2 regions of the Streptomyces sp. NPDC097107 genome follow, and region 1 is predicted to be linked to the other one. Evidence: riboswitches for the same ligand, from Rfam matches in the RefSeq annotation. Region 1 holds a riboswitch; the other holds the start of a gene.
What was found. Region 1 has a riboswitch for S-adenosylmethionine ahead of ACIQ1J_RS01980 (aminotransferase class V-fold PLP-dependent enzyme). Riboswitches for the same ligand answer to the same signal wherever they lie in the genome.

Region 1 (7,829 bases):
GCCGGCGCGGTCCACTGGGCCCGGACCCTGATGTCCGACGAGGAGGTCGCCGACGAGCGTCACCCGATCGAGGCCGACCCGGAGACCCGTGCCAAGGTCCACGCGGACTTCAAGCAGGGTGCCAAGGAGTCCGTGATCGGGCGCCGCAAGCTGATCCGCAACACGATGCTGGGCGCGCTCACGCTGGTGCCGCTCTCCGGTGTCGTCCTGCTGCGCGACCTCGGCCCGCTGCCCGGCACCAAGCTCCGCCACACCCTGTGGTCCAAGGGCAAGCTGCTCGTCAACATGAACACCCACGAGCCGCTGCGTCCCTCGGACGTCGCGGTGGGCTCCCTCACCTTCGCCATGCCCGAGGGCCTGGAGGAGCACGACGAGGAGTTCATGACCGAGATCGCCAAGGCGGCCCTGATGATCATCCGGCTGGAGCCGGAGGCCATCAAGGACAAGCGCGAACTCGAGTGGTCGCACGAGGGCATCGTGGCGTACTCGAAGATCTGCACCCATGTCGGTTGCCCGATCTCCCTGTACGAGCAGCAGACGCACCACGCGCTCTGCCCCTGCCACCAGTCCACCTTCGACCTTGCCGACGGCGCCCGGGTGATCTTCGGTCCCGCCGGTCACGCCCTGCCGCAGCTGCGCATCGGCGTGAACGACGAGGGTTACCTCGAAGCGCTCGGCGACTTCGAAGAGCCCGTCGGTCCTGCCTTCTGGGAGCGCGGATGAGCACTACAGCCAACGAAGCCCCCCGCTCTCGCGGGAAGGCACCGGCCGGCGAGCGCGTCGCCGACTGGGCCGACGGCCGGCTGGGGATCTACTCCCTGGCCAAGGCCAACATGCGCAAGATCTTCCCCGACCACTGGTCGTTCATGCTGGGTGAGGTCTGCCTCTACAGCTTCATCATCATCATCCTCACGGGTGTGTACCTGACGCTGTTCTTCCACCCCTCGATGAACGAGGTCGCGTACCACGGCTCGTACGTGCCGCTGCAGGGCCAGCTGATGAGTGAGGCGTACGCCTCGACGCTGGACATCAGCTTCGACGTCCGCGGTGGTCTGCTCATCCGGCAGATCCACCACTGGGCGGCGCTGATCTTCCTCGCCGGCATGTTCGTGCACATGATGCGCGTCTTCTTCACCGGCGCGTTCCGCAAGCCGCGTGAGATCAACTGGCTGTTCGGCTTCCTGCTGTTCGTCCTCGGCATGTTCACCGGCTTCACCGGCTACTCGCTGCCGGACGACCTGCTCTCGGGCACCGGTATCCGCTTCATGGAGGGCGCGATCCTGTCCGTGCCGATCGTCGGCACGTACATCTCGTTCTTCCTCTTCGGCGGGGAGTTCCCCGGCCACGACTTCGTGGCCCGGTTCTACTCGATCCACATCCTGCTGCTGCCGGGCATCATGCTCGGCCTGGTGGTCGCCCACCTGATCCTGGTCTTCTACCACAAGCACACGCAGTTCGCGGGTCCCGGCAAGACCAACAAGAACGTCGTCGGCATGCCGTTGCTGCCGGTGTACATGGCCAAGGCCGGAGGCTTCTTCTTCCTGGTCTTCGGTGTGATCGCCGCCATCTCGGCCATCGCCACGATCAACCCGATCTGGGCCATCGGCCCCTACCGGCCGGACATGGTCTCCACCGGAGCCCAGCCCGACTGGTACATGGGCTTCTCCGAGGGCCTGATCCGTGTGATGCCGGGCTGGGAGATCAACTTCTGGGGTCACACGCTCGTCCTGGGCGTGTTCGTCCCGCTGATGATCTTCCCGCTGGTCCTGGTCGCGATCGCGGTCTACCCGTTCATCGAGTCCTGGGTCACCGGCGACAAGCGCGAGCACCACATCCTGGACCGCCCGCGCAACGCCCCGACCCGGACCGCCTTCGGTGTCGCCTGGATCACCTGGTACATGGTGCTGCTGATCGGCGGCGGCAACGACCTGTGGGCCACGCACTTCCACCTGTCGATCAACGCGATCACCTGGTTCGTCCGCATCGGGTTCTTCGTCGCCCCGGTCGTCGCGTTCATCGTCACCAAGCGGATCTGCCTCGGCCTCCAGCGCCGGGACAAGGACAAGGTGCTGCACGGCCGCGAGTCGGGCATCATCAAGCGCCTGCCGCACGGTGAGTTCATCGAGGTGCACGAGCCGCTCAGCCAGGAGCAGCTGCACACGCTCACCGCGCACGAGCAGTACAAGCCGGCCGAGATCGGCCCGGAGGTCGACGAGAACGGCGTCCGGCGCAAGGTGAAGCGCACGGAGAAGCTCCGCGCCAAGCTGAGCAAGGGCTACTACGGCGAGGAGTCGCAGATTCCGAAGCCGACCGCCGAGGAGTACAAGGAGATCACGAGCGGCCACGGCCACCACTGACCCTCCAGCGTCGCCACACCACGGTCGAAGGGCCCCGTCCGTTCCGCGGACGGGGCCCTTCGCCGTGCCCGGGGCTGGATAGGGTGGGACCACACTCCCTTTCCGCGATACACACGATTCAGGAGCGGCTCATGAGCGCTGTGACCCCCGCTGGAGGCGACACCGCGGCGGGCCGCTCCTGGCCCGCCCTGCTGAACGGACTCCTGGACGGCCGGGACCTCTCCGCGGACGACACCGCCTGGGCGCTGGACGTGATCATGCGCGGCGAGGCGACCGACGCCCAGATCGCGGGCTTCGCGGTGGCGCTCAGGTCCAAGGGCGAGACCGTCGAGGAGATCTCCGGCCTCGTCCGCACCATGTACGCCCACGCCAACGTGATCGAGGTGCCGGGGGAGACGGTCGACATCGTCGGCACCGGCGGCGACGGCGCCAAGACGGTCAACATCTCCACCATGTCGGCGATCGTCGTGGCCGGTACCGGCGCCAAGGTCGTCAAGCACGGCAACCGGGCCGCCTCCTCGGCGTCCGGGGCCTCCGACGTCCTGGAGAAGCTCGGGGTCAACCTGGAGCTGACGCCGAAGCGGGTGGCGGAGGTCGCCGAGGAGGCCGGCATCACCTTCTGCTTCGCCGTGAAGTTCCACCCGGCGCTGCGCCATGTGGCGGCGGCGCGCGGTCAGCTGGGCATCCGCACCGTGTTCAACTTCCTGGGTCCGCTGACCAACCCCGCCAGGGTGAAGGCCCAGGCGATCGGGGTCGCCCATGCCCGGATGGCGCCGATCATCGCCGGTGTCTTCGCCGAACGCGGCCACTCGTCCCTGGTCTTCCGGGGCGACGACGGCCTCGACGAGCTGACCACGACGGCCACCTCCCGGGTGTGGGTCGTGCGGGACGGCCGGGTGACCGAGGAGACCTTCGACCCGCGGGACGTCGGCCTCGAACTCGTGCCGGTCCAGGCGCTGCGCGGCGCCGACGCCTCCTACAACGCCGACGTCGCCCGCCGCCTGCTGGCCGGGGAGACGGGCCCCGTACGGGACGCGGTGCTGCTGAACTCGGCGGCCGCCCTGGTGGCCCTGGAGCCCGGCGAGGAACCACTGGCCGAGCAGATCAGGGCCGGCATGGACCGGGCGGCCGAGGCGATCGACTCGGGAGCCGCCAAGGGCGCCCTGGACCGCTGGGTGGCCGCGAGCCACGCGTAGCGCTCACGGGTGACGTTCGGATCGGGCCGGCTCCGGGCAGCGGCGCCTTGCGACTGGCCCCGCGACCCCGGCAGGATCCGAACGACACCCCCTGGGCCCCGTGGTGTGACGTGCGTCCCGCGATCCGGACTCGGGTTGCGGGGCGTCGATCTTTTCCCTAGGTTTTTCGTCAGGTCATGAGTGACAGTCATGAGGCCCCGGCCGACTGTCCGGCAACCCTCCGTCCGTGGCGGGGTGCCCCGGGTGAAGACCAGGCCGTGGACAGCAAGGTTCACGGCAAGCGCGGACCCCTCGCGAAACCAGGGGTCCTGGGTCGTCCGAGGGAGTCTCCCGTGAACCAGCGAATGCGATAGGGCCGCAGAGCCCCGCCTCCGCACACCTTCTTCTTCTCTTTCACAGCGCCCGTCCTCGCGCTGGTCCTCACGGGAGTCCGCCATGTCCGTACCCACCGCTGTCGCCACCCCGCTGCCCGTTCTCGGCCGCGATGTCACCGTCCCGCTCGTCACCGGCGGGGAGGTCACCTACGCCGCGCTCGACTACGCCGCCAGCGCGCCCGCGCTCCAGCGGGTCTGGGACGACGTGGCGGCCTACGCCCCCTACTACGGCAGCGTGCACCGCGGGGCCGGGTACCTGTCGCAGCTGTCGACCGACCTGTTCGAGAACGCCCGGGAGACCGTCGCCGAGTTCCTCGGATGCCGGGACGGGGACCAGGTCGTGTTCACCCGGTCCACCACCGACTCCCTCAACCTGCTCGCCGCCGCGCTGCCCGCCGGCTGCCGGGTCTTCGTCTTCGAGACCGAGCACCACGCCTCGCTGCTGCCCTGGGGGACCCCCCACGCCGCAGGGCGTAGGGGGAGGGGCGCCGACGTGACCTACCTGGACGCCCCGCGCACCCCGGCGCAGGCCGTCGAGACCCTGGAGCGCGCCCTCGCCGCCCGCGAGCCCTACGGGCCCGCCCTGGTCTGTGTCACCGGCGCCTCCAACGTCACCGGCGAGCTGTGGCCGGTGCGTGAACTGGCCGCCGCGGCGCACGCGCACGGCGCCCGGATCGTCCTGGACGCCGCGCAGCTCGCCCCGCACCACCCCGTTTCCGTGGCCGACCTGGACGTCGACTGGGTCGCCTTCTCCGGGCACAAGCTGTACGCCCCCTTCGGCTCCGGTGTGCTGGCCGGCCGGGCGGACTGGCTGCGCCGGGCGGAGCCGTACCTCGCCGGCGGCGGCGCCAGCCGCAGGGTCACCCGGCGCGCCGGCGGCGGCGTGGAGGTGGAGTGGCACGACAGCGCCGCGCGGCACGAGGCCGGGTCGCCCAACGTCATCGGCGCCTACGCGATCGCCTCCGCCTGCAAGGCCCTCACCGAGGCCGGGTTCGACGCGCTGGTCGCCCGCGAGGAGTACCTGATCGGGAAGGTGCGGGACGGGCTCGCCGAGGTGCCCGAGGTGCGGATCCTCTCCCTCTTCGGCGACGACGCCTCTCGCGTCGGCGTGCTGTCCTTCGTCGTCGAGGGCTGGAACAGCTCGCACTTCGCCGCCGCGCTCTCCGCCGAGTACGGCATCGGGGTGCGTGACGGCCTGTTCTGCGCGCACCCGCTGGTGCGCACCCTGCTCGGCAGCGCCCCACAGGCGCAGGGCGAGTGCGGCGCCCCCGAGGCGGCGCCGGGGGAGAAGTCCCTCAACGCCATCCGCGTGAGCTTCGGCGCGGGCACTCCGGACGAGCACGTCGAGCGGTTCGTGAACGCCGTCAAGGAGCTGGTGAACGAGGGCGCCCGGTGGAACTACCGGGCCGAGGACGGGCGTTGCGTGCCCGACCCGTCCGCCGCCGGCACCGCGGCCGCCGGCACCGCGGCCGCCGCCGCCGGCACCGCGGCCGCCGGCACCGGCGCCTGACCCGGCAGCCGCGACCCCAGCAGGATCATCCGCAGCGCCCGCTCCGTGGCGTCCGTGAGGAGTTCGGCGGCGCGCAGCAGCGCGTCCGCCAGGGCCATCGGCGCCGGCATGATGCCGTGGCAGGCGTCCACCCCCGGCACCTCGTGCGCGCCCTCGCCGAGCGTGCCGGCCAGGGCGAGGACGGGACGGCCGTGGAGCTTGGCGCGGCGGGCGACCTCGGCCGGGACCTTGCCGCGCGGCGTCTGGTGGTCCAGGGCGCCCTCGGCGGTGAGTACCAGGTCGGCGCGGGCGAGGCGGGCGTCCAGGTCGAGGTGGCCGAGGAGCACGTCGAAGCGGGGCAGCAGCCGGCCGCCGACGGCGGCGAGCCCAGAGCCCAGCCCGCCGGAGGCGCCGGTACCGGGGCCGTGGCGCAGGTCGGTGCCGATGACACCGAGGTCCCGGGTCAGGACACGCGCCCAGTTCTCCAGCCCGGCCGACAACTCCTCGACCTGCGCGGGCGTCGCCCCCTTCTGCGGGCCGAACACCCGGGCCACGCCCCGATCGCCGCACAGCACGTTGAACGGATTGCAGGCGACGAGCAGCTCGGTGTCCTTCAGCCGGGCGTCGAGGCCGGACGGGTCGACGCGGGCGAGGCGGCTCAGCTCCCGGCCGCCGGGCGGGAGTTCGAAGCCGTCCGCGTCCAGCAGCCGGGCCCCGAGTGCCTGGAGCGCGCCCGCGCCACCGTCCGACGTACCCGAGTCGCCGCAGCCGACCAGGATGCGCCGCACCCCGGTGTCCAGCGCGGCGCGGATCAGCTCGCCGACGCCGTACGTCGTCGTGGCGCCCGGGTCGCGCAGGGCGCGGGGGACCAGGGAGAGGCCCGCGACGGCCGCCATCTCCACCACCGCCGTGTCCCGGGCGCCGAGCAGCGCGAAGTGCGTGCCGACGGGTTCGCCGACCGGGCCGGTGGCGGCCAGCGCCACCAGCCGCCCGCCGGTCGCGGCGGCCAGCGCGACGGCCGTGCCCTCGCCGCCGTCCACCAGCGGGATGCGGTCGATCTCGGCGTCCGGCAGGACCCGGCGGACACCCTCGGTGATGGCGTCGGCGGCGGCCTGCGCGGACAGGGACTCCTTGAAGCCGCTGGGAGCCACGACGACACGGTTCAGCAGCGAGGGCATGGCGGGCATGGCGGGCGCGGCGGGTACGGAGGGCGCGGCGGGTACGGCGGGCGCGGCGGGTACGGAGGACGTGGCGGGTACGGCGGGTACGGAGGACGTGGCGGGTTCGGAGGGCGTGGCGGGTTCGGAGGGCGTGGCGGGTACGGAGGGCGCGGCGGGTACGGAGGACGTGGCGGGTACGGAGGACGTGGCGGGTACGGAAGGCGCGGCGGGTACGGAAGGCGCGGCGGGTACGGAGGACGCGGCGGGCACGGAGGACGCGGCGGGTACGGAAGACACGGCGGGCATGGAGGACGTGGCGGACATGGCGGGCTCCTTCAACGGGTCACGGGTACGCCGAGCAGCGGCCAGACGGCGGCGGCGAAGAACAGCACGAGGGCGGCGGTCAGCGGTGCCAGGAAGGCGGACAGCCGCAGGAGGTCGCGTGGGGTGTAGGTGGGGGTGCCGGGGATGTCGGAGAAGAGCGTGACCGGCTTGGCGGAGGCCGGGAGCGTGTGGCAGAAACCGGCGGCGGCGGTGGAGGCGAGCGCGGCGGCGACCGGGTTGACCCCGACGCCCACGGCCGCGGCGATCACCAGCGGGACCAGGACGGAGGAGCGGGCCGAGCGGGACTGGAGGACCAGGTGGGCCGCCGTGCTCACCGCCACCACGCCCCCGAGGAAGACGGCCGGCGCGACGTGCGCGGGCAGCCCCGACACCAGCCATTTCGCCGCGCCGGAGTCGGCGAGCGCGACACCCATCGCCATGGTCGCCGCCATGAACAGCAGCAGCGACCAGGGCACGGTCTTCAGCGCGTCCTTGAGCCGCACCGTGCCGAGCGCGGGGGAGGAGGCGACGACCGCCCCGATCAGCGCCACCACCGCGGGCGACACATGGTGCAGGGGCTCGCTGCACCACAGGGCCACCACCGTGGCCAGCAGCGCGGCGCAGCGCTTCTCCGCCTGCGTCCAGGGACCGGTGACCGGACTCTCGGTGTGCCGCTGTATCTCCTCGGCGGTGATACGGACCGGGCCCTCGCGGTCCGCGCGCCGGGTCGTCGTCAACAGCACCGTCTCGGCGGCCAGATGGGAGGAGGCCACCGCCAGCGGCAGGCCGAGCAGCAGCCACTGGGTGAACCCGATCCGGTCGCCGGTCGCCTCCCACAGCACCGACACGGTGATCAGATGCGCGCCCGCGCCGATCAGGGTCGCCACCGCCGACAGCAGGATCACGGTCGGGAACAGCAGCGCGAGCAT
Region 2 (7,829 bases), on a different contig from region 1:
GCCGAGCGCTGGGACGCCGCCACCGGCGCCCTCACCACCCCCGAACCGCACCCCGGCGTCGCCGCCGTCCGCGCCGAGCTGCCGGGGCTGCTGGAGCGCTCCGGGGCGGGCCGGGGCACGTGGGTCGAGGAGAAGGGCCACGCGGTCGCCGTCCACACCCGCCGCGCCCCCGACCCCCAGGCCGCCTTCGACACCCTGCGCGCCCCGCTCGCCGACCTCGCCACCCGCCACGGTCTCATCGTCGAACCGGGCCGCATGGTCCTGGAGCTGCGCCCACCCGGTATGGACAAGGGCGCCGCCCTGCGGGAGTACGTCCGGGAGCTGGACGCGGGAGCCGTGCTCTACGCCGGCGACGACCTCGGCGACCTCCCCGCCTTCACGGCCGTCGACACCCTCCGCACGGAGGGCACCCCCGGCCTCCTGGTCTGCAGCGGCAGCGACGAGGTCCCCGACCTCCGCGAACGAGCCGACGTGGTGGTCGACGGCCCGCCGGGAGTGGTGCGACTACTCCGTTCCCTGACCACACGGCTCGCGTAGCCGCAGCCCCCGCCGCCGCAGCCTGCGGGCATTCGTGCCTCCCCCAGTGCCTGAACGGCCTGGGAGGTACCCCCAGGGGCGGCGTGGGTGGGCGCCGGGGCTTCCCCCTCCGGGGGAGGCACCCCGCGACGCCGGGCCGCGCACCACCCCCCGCTCAGCCCCGCCGCCGGATCACCCGGCGATCAAGACCTCAGCGCCTCCAACTGCTCAAGGAACCACCGAGCCGGAGGCAACGCCGTCCCCGCCGCCGCCAACCGCTTCGACCGCTCCGCCCGCTCCCCGGCACCGACCGACAACGCCTCGTGCAACGCCTCCGCCGTCCCCGACACGTCGTACGGGTTCACCACCACCGCGTCGTCCCCCAACTCCTCGTACGCCCCCGCCTCCCGGGACAGCACCAGCACGCACCCCTCGTCGGAGACGACCGGCACCTCCTTGGCGACGAGGTTCATCCCGTCCCGGACGGGGTTGACCAGCGCCACGTCCGCCAGCCGGTACGCCGCCAGCGACCGCGAGAAGTCGTCCTTCACGTGCAGCACCACCGGCGTCCACCCGGCCGTCCCGAACTCGTCGTTGATCGAATCAGCGACCCGCCGCACCTCGGCGGTGTAGTCCCGGTACACGGCGAGATCCTGCCGCGAGGGGTAGGCGAACGCGACGTGCACCACCCGCTCGCGCCACTCGGGACGACCGGCCAGCAGCTCCCGGTACGCCAGCAGCCCCCGCACGATGTTCTTCGACAGCTCGGTCCGGTCCACCCGCACGATCGTCCGGCGCGCGCTCCCGTCCGGGCCCTGACCGATCTCCGCCCGCAGCGCCGCCATCCGCTCGTCCACGTCGGCCTCGTGCGACCGCTGCCGCAGGAAGTCCGCGTCCGCGCCGAGCCCGTGCACGCCGATCTCGGTGGCACCGACCCCGCCCGCCACGGCGTCGCAGCACGCGGAGAACGCGTCCGCCCACCGACGGGTGAGGAACCCGAGCCGGTCGGCGCCGAGCATGCCCCGCAGCACCTGCTCGGCGATGTCGTCCGGCAGCAGCCGGAAGTAGTCGACCGGCGCCCACGGCGTGTGCGAGAAGTGGCCGATCCTGAGGTCCGGCCGCAGCTCCCGCAGCATCCCCGGCACCAGCGTCAGGTGGTAGTCCTGCACGATCGCGACCGCGCCTTCGGCCGCCTCCTCGGCCAGCGCCTCGGCGAAGGCCCGGTTGTACGCCTCGTAGGAGGCCCACTGCCGCCGGAACTCCGCGTCGAAGACCGGCTCCAGCGGGGTCTGGTAGAGCATGTGGTGCACGAACCACAGCACGGAGTTGGCGATGCCGTTGTACGCGTCCGCGTGCACGTCGGCCGGTACGTCCAGCATCCGTACGCCGTCCTCGCCGGCCCCGCGCCGTACCGCCTCGCGGTCGCCGTCGCTCAACGCGGAGCACACCCACAGCGCCCCCGCGTCCGGCCCGATGGCCGACAGTCCGGAGACCAGCCCGCCACCGCCGCGTTTGGCGTGCAGCGAACCGTCCTCCCGCACCTCGTACGAGACCGGCCCCCTGTTGGAGGCGACCAGCACCTGAGCAGCACCGAAGCTTGAAGCCATACGCCTCAACCTAGCCCGGCCCCGAAACCCTCAAACGTGGTCGGGCGGCACATCCGCATCGATTGCGTCACGCGTCTTGTGCGGACGGTGTGACCGGCCTCGGCCACCGCCGCCGCCACCCCGGCACCGGACCCGGAGGCGGCACCGGCTCCGGAACCGGCGGCCCAGGCGGTGAGTACCTGACCTGCGAGCCGGACTCCGGCGGCACCTGGCGCTGGTCGGACGGCGTGCCCGGCTGACGCTCACGCCGCCTTCCGGGCCGCGTACTCCGCGATCTCCGTCATCGGGGGCCGTTCCTCGGTGTCCACGGAGTACGTGCGCGGCTCGAAGCCGTCGGCGCCCCGCTCGAACTGGATGAGGGACGGCCGGACCAGGTGGCCGCGGGCCAGCCGGAGCTGGGCGGTGCGGTAGATGGCGGCGGACATGCGGCCCAGTGCCTGGCCGTCCTGGTGCCGGTGCTTGCGGACGCCGACGTCGACCTGCGCGAGGGCGTCCAGGCCCACCAGGTGCAGGGCGTCGACCAGCATGCCCAGCTCGACTCCGTAGCCGACGGGGAAGGGGAGCCGTTCGAGGAGGGAGCGGCGGGCCGCGTACTCGCCGCCGAGCGGCTGGACGAAGCCGGCCAGCTGCGGCCAGTGCATGTTGAGCAGCGGACGGGCCATGAGTTCCGTGACCCGGCCGCCCTGGCCGGGAGCGGCGCCGAGGGGCCGGTCGTACATGGCCTTCACGAGGTGCACGTCCGGCTCGGTGAGCAGCGGGCCGACGATCCCGGACACGAAGTCTGCCGAGAACTCGCGCAGGTCCGCGTCGACGAAGCAGACGATGTCGCCGCCGGTCACCAGCAGCGAGCGCCACAGCACCTCGCCCTTGCCCGGCACGGCGGGGACACGGGGGAGGATCGTGTCGCGGTGCACGACACGGGCGCCCGCCGCCGCGGCCACCGCCGACGTACGGTCCCTCGACCCGGAGTCCACGACCACCAGCTCGTCCACGAGCGGCACCCGCAGCATCAGCTCCCGGCGGATCACCGAGACGATGCCGCCGACGGTCGCCTCCTCGTCGAGTGCGGGGAGCACCACGCTGACCGACTGCCCGGTGGCGTGCTTGGCGGCCATGAGCTGCTGGATCGGCCGGTCCCCCACGGACCAGGAGCGTGCGCTCAGCCAGCGCTCGACTTCTTCCAGCACGGTCTCCGGCTCCCTCTGTGATCCATCTCGCGGTTCGGACGACTATCTCGACAGCGATGGACGTCGGTTACAGTCTTGAACAACGCGGGTGACCATCGCATGCCGGGGTCGCCGCGCGAACAACAACTGAAGACCGCTCATCCAGAGGGGCAGAGGGATACGGCCCGTTGAAGCCCCGGCAACCCTCCAGTCGGTTCTTGTCACGCGGACGTGGCGAGGCTCCCGGCTAGGGAAGGTGCCAAATCCGTCTCACGGCGAGATGCGTCGTGAGGAAGATGAGGAGAAAGGGCCTCGCCTCACATGGCTGTGCAGACTGTCGAAAGCACCACCGACACCACCGCTTCCCCCGCTTCCCCGGTCGACCTGGGTCCCGCCGCGGCGCTCACCTGCCGCGAGTGCGGTCATCGCGTACCGCTCGGCCCGGTCTTCGCCTGCGAGGAGTGTTTCGGCCCGCTCGAGATCGCCTACGACTTCTCGGCGTACGACACCGAGGAACTGCGCAAGCGGATCGAAGCGGGCCCCGCGAACATCTGGCGTTACGCCCCGCTGCTGCCCGTCCCCGCCGACGTGGCGGACAAGCCGAACATCAACCCGGGCTGGACCAAGCTGGTCAAGGCCGACAACCTGGCCCGCGAGCTGGGTGTCACCGGCGGTCTGTACGTCAAGGACGACTCCGGCAACCCGACGCACTCCTTCAAGGACCGCGTCGTCGCGCAGGCGATCGAGGCCGCCCGCGCCTTCGGCTTCACCACCCTGTCCTGCTCCTCCACCGGCAACCTCGCGGGTGCCGTCGGCGCCGCCGCCGCCCGCGCCGGCTTCCGCTCCTGCGTGTTCATCCCGCACGACCTGGAGCAGGGCAAGGTCGTCATGGCCGCCGTCTACGGCGGTGAGCTGGTCGGCATCGAGGGCAACTACGACGACGTGAACCGCTTCTGCTCCGAGCTGATCGGCGACTCGGCGGGTGAGGGCTGGGGCTTCGTCAACGTCAACCTGCGGCCGTACTACGCGGAGGGTTCCAAGACCCTCGCGTACGAGATCTGCGAGCAGCTCGGCTGGCGGCTGCCCGACCAGCTCGTCGTCCCGATCGCCTCCGGCTCCCAGCTCACGAAGATCGACAAGGGTCTTCAGGAGCTGATCAAGCTCGGTCTGGTCGAGGACAAGCCGTACAAGATCTTCGGCGCCCAGGCCGAGGGCTGCTCGCCGGTGTCCACCGCGTACAAGGCCGGCCACGACGTCGTACGCCCGCAGAAGCCGGACACCATCGCCAAGTCCCTGGCGATCGGCAACCCGGCCGACGGCCCCTACGTCCTCGACATCGCGCGCCGCACCGGCGGCGCCGTGGAGGACGTGACCGACGAGCAGGTCGTGGACGCGATCAAGCTGCTGGCCCGCACGGAGGGCATCTTCGCGGAGACGGCGGGCGGCGTGACGGTCGGCGTCACGAAGAAGCTGATCGAGGACGGCGTCCTGGACCCGTCCCTCACCACCGTCGTCCTCAACACCGGCGACGGCCTGAAGACCCTCGACGCGGTGGCCGGCACCGGCCTCACCGCCACCATCCGCCCGAACCTGGACTCCTTCCGAGAGGCTGGCCTCGCATGAGCGTGACCGTTCGCATCCCGACCATCCTGCGCACCTACACCGGCGGCAAGGCCGAGGTCGCCGCCGACGGCGCGAACCTCGGTGAGGTCATCGCCGACCTGGAGAAGAACCACACCGGTATCGCCGCCCGTGTCCTGGACGACCAGGGGAAGCTGCGTCGCTTCGTCAACGTCTACGTCAACGACGACGACGTCCGCTTCGAGCAGGGCCTGGAGACCGCGACCCCGGAGGGCGCCGGCGTCTCCATCATCCCGGCGGTCGCCGGCGGCTGACCCGCCCCTCGATTACCTCCGGTAATTGCGGTAACGCTCCGTTCATCGAATTGCCCCCTCCGTGAGAGAAGCGGAGGGGGCAATTCCATGTGGTTGAGCGCGGTAGAGTTGGGGAACGCGCTCCCGATCGGAAGATCGGGAACCCGGAATCCCTGCCGCCCGTCCGACCAGATGTAGCCAAAGTGTGGGCGTGTTTCGCGGCTTTTGTTCCTTTTGTGTGCCCCGACTTGACCCGAATTCAGGCGAATTCTTGCCACATTCCGGACCGGGTGCGTCCAGATTTCTCGTCCGATTGACCTGTTGCAGACGGCAGTTGGACAGATACATTCAGCCGCGGTCGACGCGTTCCGGCGCACGCCCCCGGTCGTGGGGGGTGAGGTCTGACCCGGGTCCGCGAAGTGCGGATCTGTGCAAGGGCCAGTAATAGGGGAGTTAGGCATGGCTCAGGGCACCGTCAAGTGGTTCAACGCGGAGAAGGGGTACGGCTTCATCGCGGTCGACGGTGGTGCGGATGTTTTCGTCCACTACAGCGCGATTCAGATGGACGGCTACCGCACCCTCGAAGAAGGCCAGCGGGTCGAGTTCGAGATCTCGCAGGGTCAGAAGGGCCCGCAGGCCGACATGGTTCGCCTCAGCGCCTGAGACGCGCGACCACGGCAAGTCAGCGGTCTTCTCCGAAGGGCCCGCACCCCATGGGGTGCGGGCCCTTCGGTCTGCCCGGAACCCGCGCCGATCCCCGAGAGGCGCTTGCACTCGGAGGGGTCGAGTGCTAATCATTGGCGTTAGCACTCTGAAGGTGAGAGTGACAACGAAGGACCGGGTCGGTGAGGCCCGCAGGCCGGGTGGGGAAGGAACCACGAGGCAGGCGAGCCGTCCGTCGCGGGCGCGGGCGCGGTCCGAAGGAATCACCCCCAGTCCTGGAGGGACCACTTCACATGGCCAAGATCATCGCGTTCGACGAGGAGGCACGGCGCGGCCTCGAGCGCGGCATGAACCAGCTCGCGGACGCCGTCAAGGTGACGCTCGGCCCCAAGGGCCGCAACGTCGTCCTCGAGAAGAAGTGGGGCGCCCCCACGATCACCAACGATGGTGTCTCCATCGCCAAGGAGATCGAGCTCGAGGACCCGTACGAGAAGATCGGCGCCGAGCTGGTCAAGGAAGTCGCCAAGAAGACGGACGACGTCGCCGGTGACGGTACGACCACCGCGACCGTTCTCGCCCAGGCCCTGGTCAAGGAAGGCCTGCGCAACGTCGCCGCCGGTGCCAACCCGATGGCCCTGAAGCGCGGTATCGAGAAGGCCGTCGAGGCCGTCTCCGCCGCCCTGCTCGAGCAGGCGAAGGACGTCGAGACCAAGGAGCAGATCGCCTCCACGGCCTCCATCTCCGCCGCCGACACCCAGATCGGCGAGCTCATCGCCGAGGCCATGGACAAGGTCGGCAAGGAAGGCGTCATCACCGTCGAGGAGTCCCAGACCTTCGGTCTGGAGCTGGAGCTCACCGAGGGTATGCGCTTCGACAAGGGCTACATCTCGGCGTACTTCGCCACCGACATGGAGCGTATGGAGGCGTCGCTCGACGACCCGTACATCCTGATCGCCAACTCCAAGATCGGCAACGTCAAGGACCTGCTGCCGCTCCTGGAGAAGGTCATGCAGTCGGGCAAGCCGCTGCTGATCATCGCCGAGGACGTCGAGGGCGAGGCCCTGTCGACCCTGGTCGTCAACAAGATCCGCGGCACCTTCAAGTCCGTCGCCGTCAAGGCCCCGGGCTTCGGCGACCGCCGCAAGGCGATGCTCCAGGACATCGGCATCCTCACCGGCGGCGAGGTGATCTCCGAGGAGGTCGGCCTCAAGCTGGAGAACGCCACGCTCGACCTCCTGGGCAGCGCGCGCAAGGTCGTCATCACCAAGGACGAGACCACGATCGTGGACGGCGCCGGCTCGGCCGACCAGGTCCAGGGCCGGGTCAACCAGATCCGCGCCGAGATCGAGAACAGCGACTCGGACTACGACCGCGAGAAGCTCCAGGAGCGCCTGGCGAAGCTGGCCGGCGGCGTGGCCGTCATCAAGGCCGGTGCCGCCACCGAGGTCGAGCTCAAGGAGCGCAAGCACCGCATCGAGGACGCCGTTCGCAACGCGAAGGCGGCCGTCGAGGAGGGCATCGTCGCCGGTGGTGGCGTGGCCCTGCTCCAGGCCTCCCAGGTCTTCGAGAAGCTGGAGCTGACGGGTGACGAGGCGACCGGCGCCAACGCCGTGAAGCTCGCCCTGGAGGCCCCGCTGAAGCAGATCGCCGTCAACGGTGGTCTCGAGGGCGGCGTCGTCGTGGAGAAGGTCCGCAACCTGACCGTCGGCCACGGCCTGAACGCCGCGACCGGTGAGTACGTCGACATGATCGCCGAAGGCATCATCGACCCGGCGAAGGTGACGCGCTCTGCCCTGCAGAACGCCGCCTCCATCGCCGCGCTGTTCCTCACCACCGAGGCCGTCATCGCCGACAAGCCGGAGAAGGCCGCCGCGGGCGGCGCCCCGGGCGGCATGCCGGGCGGTGACATGGACTTCTGATCGGCCTCTGGTTGATCAACCGTCCTTCACGTACCGAGGGCGGCACCCCCTGTTCCGGCAGGGGGTGCCGCCCTCGGGCGCGTC

Region 2: it holds a riboswitch for S-adenosylmethionine, as region 1 does, so the genes downstream of both, thrC (threonine synthase) here and ACIQ1J_RS01980 (aminotransferase class V-fold PLP-dependent enzyme) in region 1, are expected to answer to the same signal.

Annotation. Positions count from the first base shown of each region.
Region 1 covers NZ_JBIWEF010000001.1:417,757-425,585, reverse strand. Annotated here, with positions in the region: gene ACIQ1J_RS01995 (ubiquinol-cytochrome c reductase iron-sulfur subunit) at 1-723, shown strand, start outside; gene ACIQ1J_RS01990 (cytochrome bc complex cytochrome b subunit) at 720-2,357, shown strand; gene trpD (anthranilate phosphoribosyltransferase) at 2,489-3,553, shown strand; SAM riboswitch class IV at 3,726-3,842, shown strand; gene ACIQ1J_RS01980 (aminotransferase class V-fold PLP-dependent enzyme) at 3,989-5,437, shown strand; gene ACIQ1J_RS01975 (glycerate kinase) at 5,326-6,594, opposite strand; gene ACIQ1J_RS01970 (SLC13 family permease) at 6,912-7,829, opposite strand, start outside.
Region 2 covers NZ_JBIWEF010000004.1:157,059-164,887, forward strand. Annotated here, with positions in the region: gene otsB (trehalose-phosphatase) at 1-537, shown strand, start outside; gene ACIQ1J_RS10885 (trehalose-6-phosphate synthase) at 720-2,123, opposite strand; gene ACIQ1J_RS10890 (hypothetical protein) at 2,213-2,362, shown strand; gene ACIQ1J_RS10895 (glucosyl-3-phosphoglycerate synthase) at 2,366-3,310, opposite strand; SAM riboswitch class I at 3,445-3,592, shown strand; gene thrC (threonine synthase) at 3,611-4,912, shown strand; gene ACIQ1J_RS10905 (MoaD/ThiS family protein) at 4,909-5,184, shown strand; gene ACIQ1J_RS10910 (cold-shock protein) at 5,623-5,826, shown strand; gene groL (chaperonin GroEL) at 6,120-7,745, shown strand.